One region of the Paenibacillus segetis genome, then DNA from elsewhere that is predicted to be linked to it. Evidence: riboswitches for the same ligand, from Rfam matches in the RefSeq annotation. Region 1 holds a riboswitch; the other holds the start of a gene.
The links. Region 1 has a riboswitch for glycine ahead of IEW05_RS16740 (amino acid permease). Riboswitches for the same ligand answer to the same signal wherever they lie in the genome.
Positions count from the first base shown of each region.

Region 1 (8,177 bases):
TAAACTCCCTTGACGAACAAAATGAATACTAAAGCATTCGATTCTTTTTGGACCTGTACGATAGTTTTCCTTACCATTGCTGAGGCCACCCCGAACAATTCGAATGGATTCTTCCTTCTCAGATAAGGGAGAAGTCGCATATAAATACTCTGCATATTCATATTCGTATTCCTTCATATTTCCGTTCTCCATGTTCATACGTCCTCTCCTGAACGAACAAATCGTTAAACAAATCATACATGAAGCCATTCAATTTCGCTACCTGCAAGCTTATACTAGGGAAAAGGGAGGCGAACAATATGAACAAACCGAATATCCTACTCATTACGAGCGATCAACAGCATTGGGATACAATCGGAGCCTTCAACGAAGAGATACATACGCCCAATCTGGATCGTCTAGTTAAGGAAGGCACGACCTTTAGCCGAGCTTATTGCCCAAATCCGACTTGCACTCCGAGCCGCGCCTCGATCATAACCGGTCTATACCCAAGCCAGCACGGTGCTTGGACGCTAGGGACAAAGCTACTCGAAGATCGTCACACGGTTGGTGAAGATTTTCAGCAGAACGGCTACAAAACCTCACTTGTCGGTAAAGCCCATCTCCAGCCGCTGCGGTCGGCCGAGGGATATCCTTCATTGGAAGCGTACCCGGTCCTGCAGGATCTTGATTTCTGGAGAAACTTTAACGGCCCGTTCTACGGATTCGAGCATATAGAGATTACGCGAAATCACACGAACGAAGCCCATGTCGGCCAGCATTATGCCTTGTGGATGGAAGAAAAGGGCTGCAGTAATTGGCGAGACTATTTCCTTCCTCCTACCGGTAACATGGACCGATCGATTACCTACAAGTGGCCGATCCCGGAGCAATATCACTACAATACCTGGATTGCCGAACGTACCAACGATAAGCTGGAAGAGTATGCGAAGAACGGAGAGAGCTTTTTCCATTGGGCAAGCTTTTTCGATCCTCATCCGGAATATTTAGTACCTGAGCCATGGGATACGATGTACGATCCGGATCAGCTGACGATTCCATCCATTGTGCCGGGTGAGCATGAACAGAACCCGCCACACTTTGGCATGACGCAGGAGGAGAATCCTGATTTCTCTGCTTGGAGTGAAACGGGGGAAGGCATTCACGGTTATCGCTCGCATCATTACTACCATTATGGAGAGCGCAAAAGACTGACCGATTACGACCGGAAGAAGCTTGTTGCTGTTTATTACGGTATGATCAGCATGATGGACAAATATATTGGACAAATTCTTGACAAGCTAGACGAGCTAGGTTTGGCTGACAACACGATTGTCGTATTTACGACGGATCATGGTCATTTCTTCGGTCAGCACGGCTTGCAGGCTAAGGGAGGGTTCCATTACGAGGATCTGATGAAGCTGCCGTTTATCGTGCGTTACCCGGGACAGGTTCCATCCGGTCGCACATCTGAAGCGATACAGTCACTCGTAGACCTGGCGCCAACCTTCTTGTCATTCTCCGATCTTCCGATCCCATGTGCCATGACCGGAGTCGATCAGAAGGAAGTATGGCTGGGGAGTAAATCTAACGCTCGTGATCATGCTATCTGTGAATTTCGCCATGAGCCAACGACCATTCACCAGAAGACGTACGTTGACGCGAGATACAAAATAACGGTGTACTACAATCAGACCTACGGGGAGCTATTCGATTTGCAGGAGGATCCAAAGGAATTACGAAACCTATGGAATGATCCTGCTAGCGCCAGCTTGAAATCTGAACTGCTGCTCAAATACATATGGGCTGAGCTGGGAAAGGAACCGATGGCGATGCCTCGCATATCAGGAGCTTAACGGGGAAGCGGTTCGAGGAGTCATAAGAGTAACCTGTCTATAATAAAGGCTCATGCACTCAATGTGCATGAGTCTTTATAGTGTGCTAAGATTCAAATAAAGACGGGCTTAATTACAAACGACAACCATTAAAGGGAAGTGCAAATGATGAATCTAGAAATGGTTATGCAAGAGCTTGAAGCTCTTGGCAAGGAACGAACCAAGAAGATATACCTGTCCAACGGCGCACACGAACCACTTTTTGGCGTGGCCACAGGCCAGATGAAGCCCATCTTCAGAAAAATAAAACTCAATCAACCATTGGCTGAGCAGCTTTATGCTACGGGGAACTATGACGCGATGTACTTTGCCGGGGTGATTGCCGAACCGAAAGCGATGACGGAAGCGGACTTTGAACGGTGGATCGATGGAGCCTATTTCTATATGCTATCGGATTTTGTAGTAGCAGTAACATTGGCAGAAAGTGATATTGCGCAAGAAGTCGCGGATAATTGGATTGCAAGCGATATAGAGCTGAGGATGTCGGCAGGTTGGAGTTGTTACTGCTGGCTGCTCGGCAATCGCCCGGACCGTGAATTTTCCGAAGAGAAAATTGCTAACATGTTGGAGATTGTAAAAAATACAATTCACGATGCCCCTGAACGTACGAAATATTCGATGAACAATTTCTTGTATACTGTGGGAGTATCCTATCTGCCGCTTCATGATATGGCGGTGGAGATCGCAAAGGAAGTTTGTCCAGTGGAAGTCAGTCACGGTAGCGCAAAAAGCAAGTTCTTAAACGCTTTAGTTAATATTCAAAAGGCAGAGGATAAAGGGCAACTCGGCTTCAAACGGAAACATGTAAGGTGTTAGTCATGAATATATTTCCATGTTCATTTGTCGGTTTTTTTATTAACATAGAATTATCACAAAAAATACAGTGAGACTTTTATCACTGATTAAATCATCACATCGCAAGTAATATGTTTAGATATTAGAACAGCAACACTTAATTCATAATTTCATATTTCACAAGCTATGATTGCTATGGATCACACTATAGCAGGAGCAGCTTCTGGAGAGACTGCGGGATTCCGCAGCGCCGAAGGGTTCACAATCTCAGGCAAAAGGACAGAAGAGTACTGAATTTGTATTTATCATGCTAATCGTTATTAGCGGGATAAATATTATTTCATATTCTTATGAACCAAAGAGATTGGATGACATCCGATCTCTTTTTTTTGTACCAATTTATCGTATTCATTAAGGGGGAACAGGTATGGCACAACAAGAATTAAAGCGGGAATTAGAAAATCGGCATGTTCAACTCATTGCAATTGGTGGAACCATTGGTACTGGACTATTTTTAGGTTCCGGTAAAGCAATACAACTAGCAGGGCCCTCTATCATTTTTGCTTACCTAATCGTCGGGATCGCCATTTTCTTTGTAATGAGGGCGTTAGGAGAACTCCTGTTGTCTAAAGCAGGGTATCAATCTTTTACAGATATTGCTGAAGATTATCTTGGACCACGAGCAGCGTTTGTCACTGGCTGGACCTATTGGTTCTGTTGGATTATGACGGCTATGGCTGATATTATTGCTGTCGGGATATATGTACAATATTGGTTCGATATTCCGCAATGGATACCTGAAGTTCTCTGCTTAGTCATTTTATTAGGACTCAATCTGTTAACTGTCAAAAATTTTGGGGAATTGGAGTTTTGGTTTGCCTTAATTAAGGTGGTCACTATTCTCGCATTAATTGCCATTGGGATTATTTTATTGGTGATAGGATTCAAAACAGATGCAGGAACGGTAACGGTCAAGAATATTTGGGGCCATGGAGGAATGTTTCCAAACGGGATAACAGGTTTCTTACTTTCGTTCCAAATGGTTGTGTTTGCATTTGTCGGTGTGGAATTAGTAGGTGTGTCTGCAGCAGAGACATCGGATCCAGAGAAGAATATCCCATCGGCCATTAATAAAATTCCTTTACGAATTCTATTCTTCTACGTTGGAGCAATTATTGCTCTATTATGCATTAACCCTTGGACGGAGCTAAGTCCGGCAGAAAGTCCTTTTGTTAAAACTTTTGCTTTAGTGGGGATTCCGATCGCCGCGGGCATTATTAACTTTGTCGTATTAACTTCAGCTGCTTCTGCTTGTAACAGCGGAATGTTCTCAACAAGTCGAATTCTATATAACTTAGGTAAGAATGACCAGGCTCCGTCCCAATTTGCAAAATTGAATAAAAATCATGTACCAAGAAACGGGTTGTTGATCTCCACACTTGTCCTATCTGTGGGAGCTCTTTTGAGTAAGTTTATTCCGGAACAAGCTTTTGGGATCGTGACAACGATTAGTGCCATTTGCTTTATTTGGGTGTGGGGTGTGGTTCTCATTTGCCATATAAAATATAAGAAAACTCAGCCGCAATTACATGAAAAATCAAAATTTAAAGCACCATTTACTCCATTTATTAATTATGTTGTCCTAGCTTTGTTTGCTATCATCCTCATTATTATGCTGTTTGCTGAAGAGACACGTCCGGCCTTATTGTTAACGCCCCTATGGTTTATTCTATTATTTGTTTTGCATTATTCCAATAGAAGGAAGAGAGGCAACTAACAAGATCGGTAAGCTCTATTGTTCTAGATAACGTGACAAGACCCTCCTCGAAAAAGGATCGAGGAGGTTTTTTTTGTATTCAGGATCTATTAAAATTTAATAGAGTTTTATATTTAATTTTCTGTTAAAATATTACTATTAAATTATTAATAATTTAAAATTATAGTTTGGAAAGGTGGTTAATTATGAACAAAAAGATTTGGATTTTGTTTACGGCGCTGACGGTTGGTTTGACGTCCGCAGTAACCATTGGCAGCGGTGTGAGTGAAGCGCAGACATCGGCCGATTTTACCGATTTAAAGGATTTGGATGCAGCTACAAAGGCAAAGTTTGATGCCATGATTTCAGCAGGTATTTTCAATGGAGTCTCTGATACTAGTTTTGGGCTGAAAGATGAAATGAATCGAGCCCAATTCGCGAAGGTAGCAGCGCTTATTGCTGGTCTGAATGTCAACCCTAATCTAACTACATCGTCTTTCAGTGACGTAACGTCAGATGATCCCGCTAACGGTTATGCACTGCCTTATATCGAAGCGCTTAAGACAGCGGGAATTACGGACGGCGTAGGCTCCGGGAGTTTCAACCCAGCTGGAAGCGTAACGAAGGAGCAATTAGCTACATTTCTAGTTCGGGTTTTAGGCCAGAGTGCAGGGGTACCGTCGGCTCCAAGTGTTAGCGATAATACTGTCTCTGATTGGGCGAAGGGTTACGTCCAATTGGCACTTGAGCTAAAGTTGCTAAATAATTCTTCGGACGGTACTTTCGGCGGTAAAGAAGAAGCGACCCGTCAATTACTAGCTACCGGAGCCTTCGAAAGCGCCAAAACGTTAGAAGCGACCAGACCTCTTGAAGTTTCCGGAGCGGACTTCAAAGCGGGGAACAAGTTGGAACTAACTCTGTCGGTAGGAATCGATGGGAGTTCCATTGATCTATCCAAAATTACCATTAACGGTGTGCCGCTTGATCCGAAGTTAGACAGTTACATGCTGTCCGAGGACAAGAAGACGATCATAATCACGTTACATCAAGGTTTTAAACTCGATTCATCAAAAGCACCGACTATTGTAGCAGATGGTTTAAAGTCATTATTCGGTAACGCGGTTAAAAATGAGGAGAATAAATCCATACCGGTTAAGATAACTGAACCTCCGGTGACACCGCCAGTGGTTACATCTGCGCCTTCAACATCTACGCCTTCGACATCAACACCATCGACACCAACACCATCGACGCCAACACCGACACCAACGCCAACGCCAACACCAACACCAACACCAACACCAACACCAACACCAACACCAACACCAACACCGACACCGACACCGACACCGACACCGACACCGACACCAACCACAGCGCCTACGATTACTTTTAACGCAGGGGAGACAAAAAGATGGAATGGAGAAGATAGCGACACGATCCATGTAAGTGTGAATCCAGGTGGATTCGATACGTTATATTACATGCTTACCGAGGAACTTTCAGATTCCCCAAGCGTCGAAGAGATAAAGTCAAATAAACAAGCTGATAGAGATATCCATATCGACAAGGACATAGTTCCCAGCAAAGCTTATTATCTCTACATAGTTGCTACTCAGGGAAATTTGGATAGTCAAGTTACCAAGTTAACCTTTTATCGTACGGATCCCATCATCGAAGATTTTACGAGCATAGGCACACCTATCGAGAACTCCGGTTCAATTACGGTCTCACCGGATTATAGCGGAAGTGAGTATGACTTCTACTACTTAACGACGGATCAGTTTGCAGAGGCTCCTTCTGCTGATTATATTATTAATCAGGGCAAGCTCGGAACGAATAATTTGGAAGACGGTACAGTAAATATTGAAGGTTCGTTTACCGCGAGTACTCGACTCTATTCGGTCATTGTGGCGCATGACCCAACATTGCAGGGAAATATCCGTTCGAACGTAGTTGTCTATATTATTCTTGTCTCTGAATAGCGAATTAGACCGCAGGTAACCTGCGGTCTTTTTGCGTTCAAAAGTTAATTTAACCATCAATCGAGTTCATGCAGCGTAACTTCACTGCGAATAAGGAACCTGGCATTGGGACCGGCCTGACCAATCCCTTTCGAGATATAGAACTGGCCATGGGTGCCTGTATGCATTCCCTTGATAATACCGTCTGCCGCGAGCCTGCCTTTATCTATGAATGGGAACAAAAAAGGCACGTTAAACTGCATACCATGAATATGACCTGCCATCAAATACGTATATTTTCGGTTCATAGATAGAACAAGATTGGGGTTATGAGTGAGGACTAGGATCGGTTTGCTTGGATCGACGTTTGCGAATGCTTGATCAACCTTGCTTTTGTTGCTACCAAAGTCATCGATGCCAACAATTTGAAAGTTATCAACTGATATAGACTGATTAATAAGGACTTGTATACCCATGCTTTCAAGAATGTGGATCAGCTGATGGAAAGCAGTAGATTTTAGGCGATGATCATGATTGCCCAGTACAGCAACAACAGGAATGCCGGGCTTTACAATCGCATGAGCATAACGTTGCACCTTGGATAAATATCGGGATTTTTGCGTGAAGTCCCCGGTGAGAACGACATAATCAGGGGCTTCATTTATAATCACACGGGTTAATCTACTGGGACTGATTCGGAGTTTCTCCACATGTAGGTCACTAATCTGCAGAACTCGGGCTCCAATCCCACAAGAGTAGCGGACTCGTTCCACTTTAAGCCATTGGGTCGGGAAGATCAAAAAGAAATAGATGACCGCAGCGATAAACAGAATAATTAACAAGATCATGGAGTAAGTCCTTCCTTTATGTAAAAGTGGAGATAACAATGCTACTTTCTATAATACCCGTCTATATTAATAATACAAAATAACTTTGCCGTGGTAGACTGAGCAGAATCAATCTGGAAGCACTGCAAGTGCTGGATTATCGCAGGTACAACGATAACTGACTTTTGTAAAATAGAACTTATCATTTCAGGAGGCACGAGCGTACATAGATCATGAAGATGAATGCTATAAGATCAACTCCGCAAGGCGATGAATTCCCTGCTCAATCGTTGCTTCATCCACTTTTGCAAATCCCAGCACCCATCCCTTTCTTTTGCTTTCCAAACAATAGGGTCCAAGAGGGTATACACGTATTCCCTGCTGTAGAGCTAACTTTGTCACTGCTTCTTCGTCGTATGAATCTTCTGCTTCAAGTAACATATGCAATCCCGTTTCTACTCCGCTTAGCGTGAAACGCTCTCCTAAACCGCTAACCATAATAGCCTTTGTCATGGCTTCGTGTCTTCGTCGGTACACATTTCTGACTCTTCGCATATGTCGCATAAAATGCCCATTCTTAATGAAGTGGGTTAGCGTTAGTTGATCCATAATAGGAAGATGGCGGTAAGTAAGCTCCTGTACTTTGGCAATTTGGGCAATGGCCTCGACGGATCCAACGATAGCCGAAATGCGAATGCCTGGAGCAATCATTTTAGAAAAACTCATGAGATACAAAGTATTATTGGATGCCTGACTAAACAACGTTGGAAGTGGCTCTCCACGATATCGAAATTCACTATCATAATCGTCTTCAATGATCCAAAATCGTTCTTGAGCCGCCCTATGTAACAATTGTTGCCTGCGCGGCTCGGTCATAACTACCCCAACCGCACACTGATGTGAAGGAGTCGTAAAGACCAGTTTGGACTGTGGGTGAATATGCTCAACAACTAGACCATAC
Region 1 is NZ_BMFT01000002.1:102,567-110,743, forward strand. Features, by position in the region: gene IEW05_RS16725 (AraC family transcriptional regulator) at 1-198, opposite strand, end outside; gene IEW05_RS16730 (sulfatase family protein) at 300-1,835, shown strand; gene IEW05_RS16735 (DNA alkylation repair protein) at 1,983-2,690, shown strand; glycine riboswitch at 2,883-2,962, shown strand; gene IEW05_RS16740 (amino acid permease) at 3,097-4,446, shown strand; gene IEW05_RS16745 (S-layer homology domain-containing protein) at 4,632-6,410, shown strand; gene IEW05_RS16750 (metallophosphoesterase) at 6,467-7,237, opposite strand; gene pdxR (MocR-like pyridoxine biosynthesis transcription factor PdxR) at 7,463-8,177, opposite strand, start outside.

Region 2 (8,177 bases), on a different contig from region 1:
GTTAGTCATTTGTATTTATTATTTCTAAAATATCATCAGCGTTATATTGATCATCATTTACTTTCCAAGAGCCGCCTTCTTTTAAAAGAGTCATCGTTCCATTCAGGGTTAATTTTTCTTCCCCAAAACGAAGAGTGGCCTCATAAGTAAGCTCACTGCTATCTTCAGTAACATTTGATCTTCTAAATGAAATATAAGTAATTTTCAGGTCACTTTGTTTGATTAATGCTGCTCTCAAAGCCCATTCGTAGACATGATCAGCAGATTGTTTATCGAAAAACTCTTTTGTTGTTAGAGACTTAATCGACTTTTCCCTCTTCGCGATTTGCTCTGGGTTAATCTCTTTAGCGTTGTCCGGTGGAGCTGCTTCAAGCTCCTTCAATTTATATTTAAGGGCTATGTTAGTAGCTGTAGAAACTTGTGTAGTAACATTACTCGTGTTCTTAATTTCTTCTCTATACGAACAAGCATCTAACATGATTGAGCATAAAGTAATGATCGCAATAAATATATAATATTTTTTACTCATCAGTTCCCTCCCCTATTCAAAGAATGTCAGTTAAGAGATATTTTCCATAATTATACACTAGAAAAGACAAAAGGCGACCCGAGGGTCGCCCTTGAGATAGTCTAAATTCTATTTATATCTTACTTAATCATCCAATTCCACACTTTGGATTTGACCATCCGTATCTACCGTCCATTCGATTTCAACACCTTTGTTCAGTCCTAAGTTGTCTTCATCTTCAATGACGATATGACTCGGAATGGTTAAGGTTTGTTGCCCCCCATGTTCCACTTGGACGGTAACTTGATTCCCATTAACCGCTTGAATGATTCCATCATATTCAAGTTGCCGCAAGACAATTTCACCTTTAGGATCGGTAATGGTTACACGTTTACCACCGTCTGTAAGGAGCTCAACCTTTTTGTGATAATCTTTTTTTATTGTAGTATCCACAAGTACCTTTTTAACTTTCACATCTGCGGGGATTCCTTCTGAATCCGCTACATTAGATTCTGTTTGAGAATTCGGTTGTTCTGTTGTAGTATTCGTATTCGATTCTGTTGGTGCTGGGGTTTCTACTGGAGGAATTGAGTTCTGTGATTCAGTTTGTGCCTTCGAACAACCACTTAGCAGAATGAATAGGCAAGTAAAAAGAAGGAGTGTAGCATGAAATCGTCGCTGTATGTTGCTTTTATGTGTCATCGTGTTACCTCCATTAAGTTTAATCGTTAAATTATCTCTAACTGAAAAATACTATTACATTGATAGATAGGATTAACCACATCTTCAATCCTTAAACCATGTTTCCTAAGGATCATTTAAGATGGTGATTTAGTCGCTTTGATCTGCTCCGTCAACTTGCGTCCGGTTGGAGTTTGAGCTAATCCACCAAGTGCCGTTTCGCGATGTTCTCCCGGCATTTTCGAACCAACCTCTAACATAACACCTATCACTTCGTCCGAGGGAATGACACTTCGAACGCCGGCAAGAGCCATATCCGCAGCCGCTAATGCATTCACTGCGCCAAGACCATTACGAACAATACATGGTACTTCAACGAGCCCGGCAACAGGATCGCATATTAGACCCAGCGTATTCTTGAGCGCAAGACCAACGGCATGAACCGCTTGCTCAGGAGTTCCTCCACGAAGTTCTACAAGTGCTCCTGCCGCCATCCCGATGGCAGAACCAACCTCAGCCTGACAGCCGCCCTCTGCACCTGAAATGAAAGAATTGTTGGCGATAACGTATCCAATCGCTCCCGAACTAAACAGCCCATGAACGAGCTTCTCATCCTCCCATCCGAATCGCTCTTGAGCGCTAACAAAGACGCCGGGAATGATCCCACAGGAACCTGCTGTTGGTGTAGCCACAATGCGACCCATCGAAGCGTTAACCTCAGACACTGCGAGAGCATACGCCATCGCTTTAGCAGCCCAAACACCAACAGACGGTTCAAAAGAAGTGATGAGTTCGTTAACCTTTCGACCGTCCCCACCTACAAGCCCACTTCGAGAGGAAGTATTACTCTCAAGTCCTTTACTAACCGCTTCCTTCATCACTTGATAATAGGCGGTCATCTGATTCACAATCTCCTCCGGTGATTCCCCGGTTTCTTTAGCCTGTTCAGCGATCATGAGCTCTGCGATCGTTAACGATTCAACCTGGCATATTTCCACTATATCTTTAAGGGTACTAAAACGCATATATACAACTCCTCTAGTTGAGATCAATTACAGAGACTCGGCTAATATGTGGCAGGAGAGAAAGGGTTTCGAGAACTTCATCCCCCGGCCTTTTATCACACTCGATGACTGTCATCGCGGAACCATTTCTTTCTTTGCGATCTACATTCATAAAACCGATATTCAATCCAGCGCTACTAACCGCTCTCGTAATAGAAGCCAGGATCCCAACCTGGTCGTCGTGAGTGATCACCAGTGTCGGATAATATCCTGTGCAGCTAACAGCGAAGCTATTTATGGAATGTATCTTTATATTTCCACCGCCAATTGAAGCCCCACTAACTGTGATATCCCTACCACCTACGCTCGCTGTAATCTCAACGAAATTGGGATGAGGACTCATCAAAGTACTCTGCCGCAACTCAAAGTGCAGACCGGACTGCTCGGCCTCAGTGAAGGCATTCTGAATTCGCTCATCATCTGTGTCGAAATCAAGTAGTCCTCCAATAATAGCTAGATCTGTTCCGTGGCCGGAATACGTCTCCGCAAAGGAACCGTAAAAAGTGATGATAGCTTGCTCAGGCATACATCCGAGCAACTGCCGTGCAACACGACCGATGCGCACCGCACCAGCTGTATGTGAACTTGAAGGTCCAACCATAACTGGACCGATAATAGAAAATACATCTTTGAACCTCATGACGAATCCCCTTCTTAGGTGAGCGTTCTAGCTTTACTTTGTCATGCTCTACCTGTTCGTATGCATATTTCTTATTAATTAACTTGTAAACACAAAAAAGGACAGAGATCCGGCTATAATGCCCGATCCTCTGTCCTGGGTACCTGAGAGTTTAAGCAGTCCTAAGACCAGCGTTCCCCTTTGGTGGCTATGTGCTCTCTCCAGAGTCGCGTCCAATGGCGGTTCTTCTACCTGAGAGTTTAATCGAACAGCTGACTAGCTGCCGACTTGCTCCTTCGGTGCCCGGAGAATATATCTTGCTCAGGGTCTCTCCCTACCATCTTCATCCGCATATTCTGTTTTACCTTTTTAGCTTAATGTAGAATATTCATAGCAGTCAATATACCTAGCTTTTTAACTCAAATTAGTAACCGGTTATAAATTCTCATGAGTGATTCTCATTAGAGCAGCATTAATTGCCACGAGATACCGAATTTATCATTAACCCAGGCAAATTTCTCACTTACGGGAGTGGGACATATTGGCATTAGTACCGTACCCTCTTGAGATAACTTCAGATAAAGATTATCAATTTCTTCAGATGTCTCGCAGGTTATAAACAATGAAATGCTCGGCGTAAAGTTGAAATTATGTTCTTCTTTACTATCAATACACATATAAGTTTGTCCATTTAAAGTAAAGATAGCATGTAATATGGTTCCATCTTCATGATATAACACCTTATTTATTTCTGAATTGTCAAACAAAGAGGTATAAAAATTCATAGCCTCCTCAGCCCGTCCAGAAAACATGAAAAACGTGGCAATTTTTTGATGTTCCACGATAGAACACTCCTTTTATAGGATATATGTACCATGCTGAATTATCCAATTTTATTCTTTTTCCGTCAAGCATTAGTTTCATATATATAGAAGCCCTTGAAAATTTCAAGGGCTTCCGTACTAAGTTGATGGATTCATTAAATTGGCAATTATTCCTCTTTAGCAACGGCCCGCTTAACCGCCTGCGATTTATACATACGCCAGCCCGTTAACAACCCTGCAACTAAGCAGATCGATGCCGAAGTTGTGAAAACCACTCGCATACCAGTTAAGAAGACATCTGGCCGATCAGGGATCAATCCAGTTACCCTATAACCAACCTCACCGCTCATGACATGGAACAGAATCGTGGTTGCAACGGTAATCCCTACGACCATCCCAATATTCCGTACCAATGAGTTCACGCTTCCAGCCGAACCAAGCTGGGTACGAGGAACCTCAGACATGACGAGCGAATTGTTCGGTGATTGGAATAGCCCACTGCCTATCCCTAGCATCGCAATCCAAATGCCTACAACAATCAAAGAGCTTCCCCCGTGCAGATTAGCTAATCCGAATTGGGCAATGACCATCACAATGAGCCCCGCAAAGGTCAGCAGTTCAGATCCTATTTTGTCAGATAAAGCTCCACTAAGCGGAGCTACAATGACCATACAAATTGGCAAAAGCATTAGTAGGAACCCCGCATGGAACGGGGACAAATCGAGCATATTCTGGGCATAGAATGGTGCAATAATATTGAAACAGAAGTTTGCCGTGAACACGAGAAATCCGCAAAGAATACTGATTGAGAACGACGGGTTCTTGAATAGTGACAGCTGAAGCAACGGCTCAGAGCGAACGAATTCTACTCGTAAGAATAAAGCTAAAGTTATTGCAGCAGCAATCAGAGAAATAATAATCCACATGTTATCGTAACCCAATTGTTGGCCAAGCAGCAGACCAGCAAACAACGTAACAATAAATATGGCAAACAGCGAACTTCCTGGTACGTCTATTTTTGCTTTTACCCGAACTTGATCTTTCGGAAGGTATCTCCATCCCATCATAATGGCAATGATTCCAATGGGGACATTCACCCAAAATATATATTCCCAACCGAGTGACGATATAATAATTCCACCTAAGCTTGGACCAGCAATACTTCCGAGCGAGACAAAGGTTCCAATAAAGCCAAGTGCCTTCCCCCGTTCATGCGCTGGGAAAATATCAGTAACAATTCCTTGGCTATTCGCCATGGTCATGGAAGCACCCAAAGCTTGAATGACCCTTGAGATAATCAAAAAGGATAATGAACTACTCAGTCCACATAACAATGAGCCAATAATAAAAATGACTGTTCCGATTTTAAATATTCTGATTTTCCCCGCGATATCTCCTAATCTCCCAAAGAAAAGAATTGCTGCACAGATAGCCATAAGGTAACCTGTAGTCACCCATTCAATCTGCGCGATGGGTAGGCCGAGCTCCTTGGATAGAACAGGCAATGCAATATTAACAATACTTCCGTCTAACGTGGACATAAAGGTAAATAAATTAAGAACAATGAGAATAAGCCAACGCTTCTTCTGAATGTCGGCATCCTCTTGGTAGCTTCCAAGAATTGAGTTCATTAAGTAAACCTCCAGATGACTAAAGTTCATTTAGTTGCACACGCAACTAAATCAGTAATTCCAGTTTAACTCAAATTAGTTGCGTGTGCAACCACTTTATTATAATATGGGTTGTAACATTAATTCTTTAAAGAGGTGTAATCTTGAAGAAAGAACCCTTAGCCAAGCTTATCTCATATATTCACAGGCAAAATCAAAAAACACTCGTAAAGCAGCTATCTCCTTATGGAGTTGGCAGCGGTGGGCAGCATAGCTTTCTAAAATCAATTCTACATTATCCTGGAATAACCCAAGATCAGCTCACACAACAATTAAAATTCGATAAAGCAACTACTGCCCGTTCAATCAAACAGTTGGAGCAATCTGGATATATCGAGCGGAAGCCAGATCCGAATGATCGACGCTCCCAGCTTCTTTATCCAACATCAAAAGCTCAAGAGTTCTTACCCATTCTTCAATCCATATTGGATGATAATAATAAAAGACTTGCTCAAAATTTAAACCAGGAAGAAGAAGATTTACTCATCTCCCTCCTCCAAAAAATCAATATTGAACCCCCTGAAGAATAAATGCGCAAAAAACTCCAGGCCCCTAGGGACTTGGAGTTTTCATATTTGCTTTCCATGGAATGAATCATATTATAATGGCAAATCACGTCTTCGAAATAATACTACCGCTAAACCGAACGATATCAAACCGATAGCAGTGAGAATGATCGAGATGAATACCATATCCACATTACCATTAATAATTTCACTAGGCTTATACAAGGAGAAGATGGAAATGTTCCTCATCCAATGTATCTTGTCACTAAGTTTACCCAGCAGATCCAAGCTGAAGAATCCGAATGCAATCAATCCGGAAATACCACGCGCCTTCTTCTCATCATTACAAAGAGAGGACACTAGAAAGGATATACCTCCAACAGCAAAGAATAGCAAAAACGCCGAAACGTTCATCTGAATAAATTTAGTTGTATCGAACTCATATTCACTTCCCAGAAACCAAGCATTTCCTGCGAATCCAGCAAGGGTCGTAACACCCATAATCAGAAATAAACCAGTTACCAGCACGCTTGCTTGAGTAAACGCTACTTTCCCCCTAGTTGTCGGGGTAGATAATAAATAGGCCATAGAACCTTGATCCACCAATTTAGCCATAAGCCCAGTTGATAATTGAACACATACGATCGCAAGGATAAGAATTAGAATCAATCCATAATATTCGCCTGAAATGAATGCCTCGGCACTACCAAAGCCGTTAAGTCCAAAAGCTTTGCCTACTCCTTCAGGCATAGCTTGAACTAGTCCATCGATGGCTTCCGAATTTTTCGCGATGCTTGGAAACAACCAGAACATGAGAATGATATAAAACGCGGATCCAAACGCATAGTTCATGAATCCCTTTAAGTTCACTTTCATCATCTGTTTATATAGGGTAGCATTCATTTCATCGTCTCCTTTCGATCATAATAATTCATAAATATGTCCTCTAGGTTTTGGCTAAAGATATCAATATTACGTACTTTATATTTGGCCGTCTCTTCCACAAATTTATTGTAATTCCCCTGAATGGCAACCTTCACGCGATCCCCTTTGTGTGATTCGATTAGCAGACCCGAGTTCAAGAATGATTGGGCATCGGAGGGGTCTTCGAAGGTAACTTCGAACACCTTACGCTGCATGGATTGTAATTCGTGAATATCTTTAACCGCAATGATGACACCGTCTTTAATAATCGCAGCCCGATCGCAGGTCCGCTCAATTTCTGAGAAGCTATGTGAAGACATCAGGAAGGTTTTACCTCGGGACTTCTCCTCTAAGACAATCTCAATAAATACCTTCTGCATGAGGGGGTCAAGACCTGACGTTGGTTCGTCTAAAATGATTACTTCTGGATCATGCATAAATGCGGCTACAATCCCCACCTTTTGCTTCATGCCTTTGGACATTTTACGAATGGGGGTATGAACGTCAAACTGCAATCGATCAATCAAGTTGGCGCGCTTGGACAAATCCTTAATTCCCTGCATCTTAGCTATAAAATCCAAGAACGTCTTCCCCGTCATCCCTTCAATAAAAGATATTTCTCCCGGCAGGTATCCCGTATAAGCTTGAACCTTCCCTTGCTCCGTCCATGTATCTAACCCATTCACTTTCACAAAGCCTTTATCAGGTTTCATGAAGCCCATGATATGCCGAATAGTTGTAGACTTCCCTGCTCCATTTGGCCCTAAGAAGCCGAAGACCTCGCCCTTCTCCACCGAAAACGACACATCGAAAATCCCTCTCCCATTTGAAAATGTCTTCGTCAAATGCTGAACGGTTAACATTACGGCACCTCCAAGAATAAAGAAAATGAAATATTTTTAATAATATATTTCATATGTTACAATATACCTGAAAAATAACTTCGTCAATGGTTTTATGAAATATATTTATGTTTATATTTCATAAAATTTATATTATTCCATAAAGTTAGGGTGAACGTAATGAACGGGTTTGAAAAGAGGGCCAACCTCATTAAAAATAAAATCATGAAAACTACCTTTAACATGCTACGAACATCGGGCCCTAAACGGATTCGAATCGCTGACATATCCAAGGAGGCCAAGGTTTCTCAAGTTACGATCTATAATTATTTTGGAAGTAAAGAGACTTTGCTCCAAGAAGTCTTTAAAAACTACGCAAACAATGTAATCGCCGAATTCGAAGACTATATGAACGGAGGTCATTCGTTAAAGGAGAAGATAGAGTATATTCTCTTCATGGAGAAAAAATACTATAATGAATTATCACCAGGACTTATCAAAGAGCTTTTGATAGATGATCAAGAACTAACTCGATATGT
Region 2 is NZ_BMFT01000001.1:1,047,110-1,055,286, reverse strand. Features, by position in the region: gene IEW05_RS04590 (DHHW family protein) at 1-5, shown strand, start outside; gene IEW05_RS04585 (hypothetical protein) at 2-529, opposite strand; gene IEW05_RS04580 (hypothetical protein) at 653-1,210, opposite strand; gene sdaAA (L-serine ammonia-lyase, iron-sulfur-dependent, subunit alpha) at 1,327-2,214, opposite strand; gene sdaAB (L-serine ammonia-lyase, iron-sulfur-dependent subunit beta) at 2,228-2,893, opposite strand; glycine riboswitch at 3,103-3,219, opposite strand; gene IEW05_RS04565 (VOC family protein) at 3,334-3,714, opposite strand; gene IEW05_RS04560 (MFS transporter) at 3,864-5,327, opposite strand; gene IEW05_RS04555 (MarR family winged helix-turn-helix transcriptional regulator) at 5,471-5,896, shown strand; gene IEW05_RS04550 (ABC transporter permease subunit) at 5,966-6,775, opposite strand; gene IEW05_RS04545 (ABC transporter ATP-binding protein) at 6,772-7,659, opposite strand; gene IEW05_RS04540 (TetR/AcrR family transcriptional regulator) at 7,864-8,177, shown strand, end outside.
Region 2: another riboswitch for glycine. It lies ahead of sdaAB (L-serine ammonia-lyase, iron-sulfur-dependent subunit beta); the one in region 1 lies ahead of IEW05_RS16740 (amino acid permease).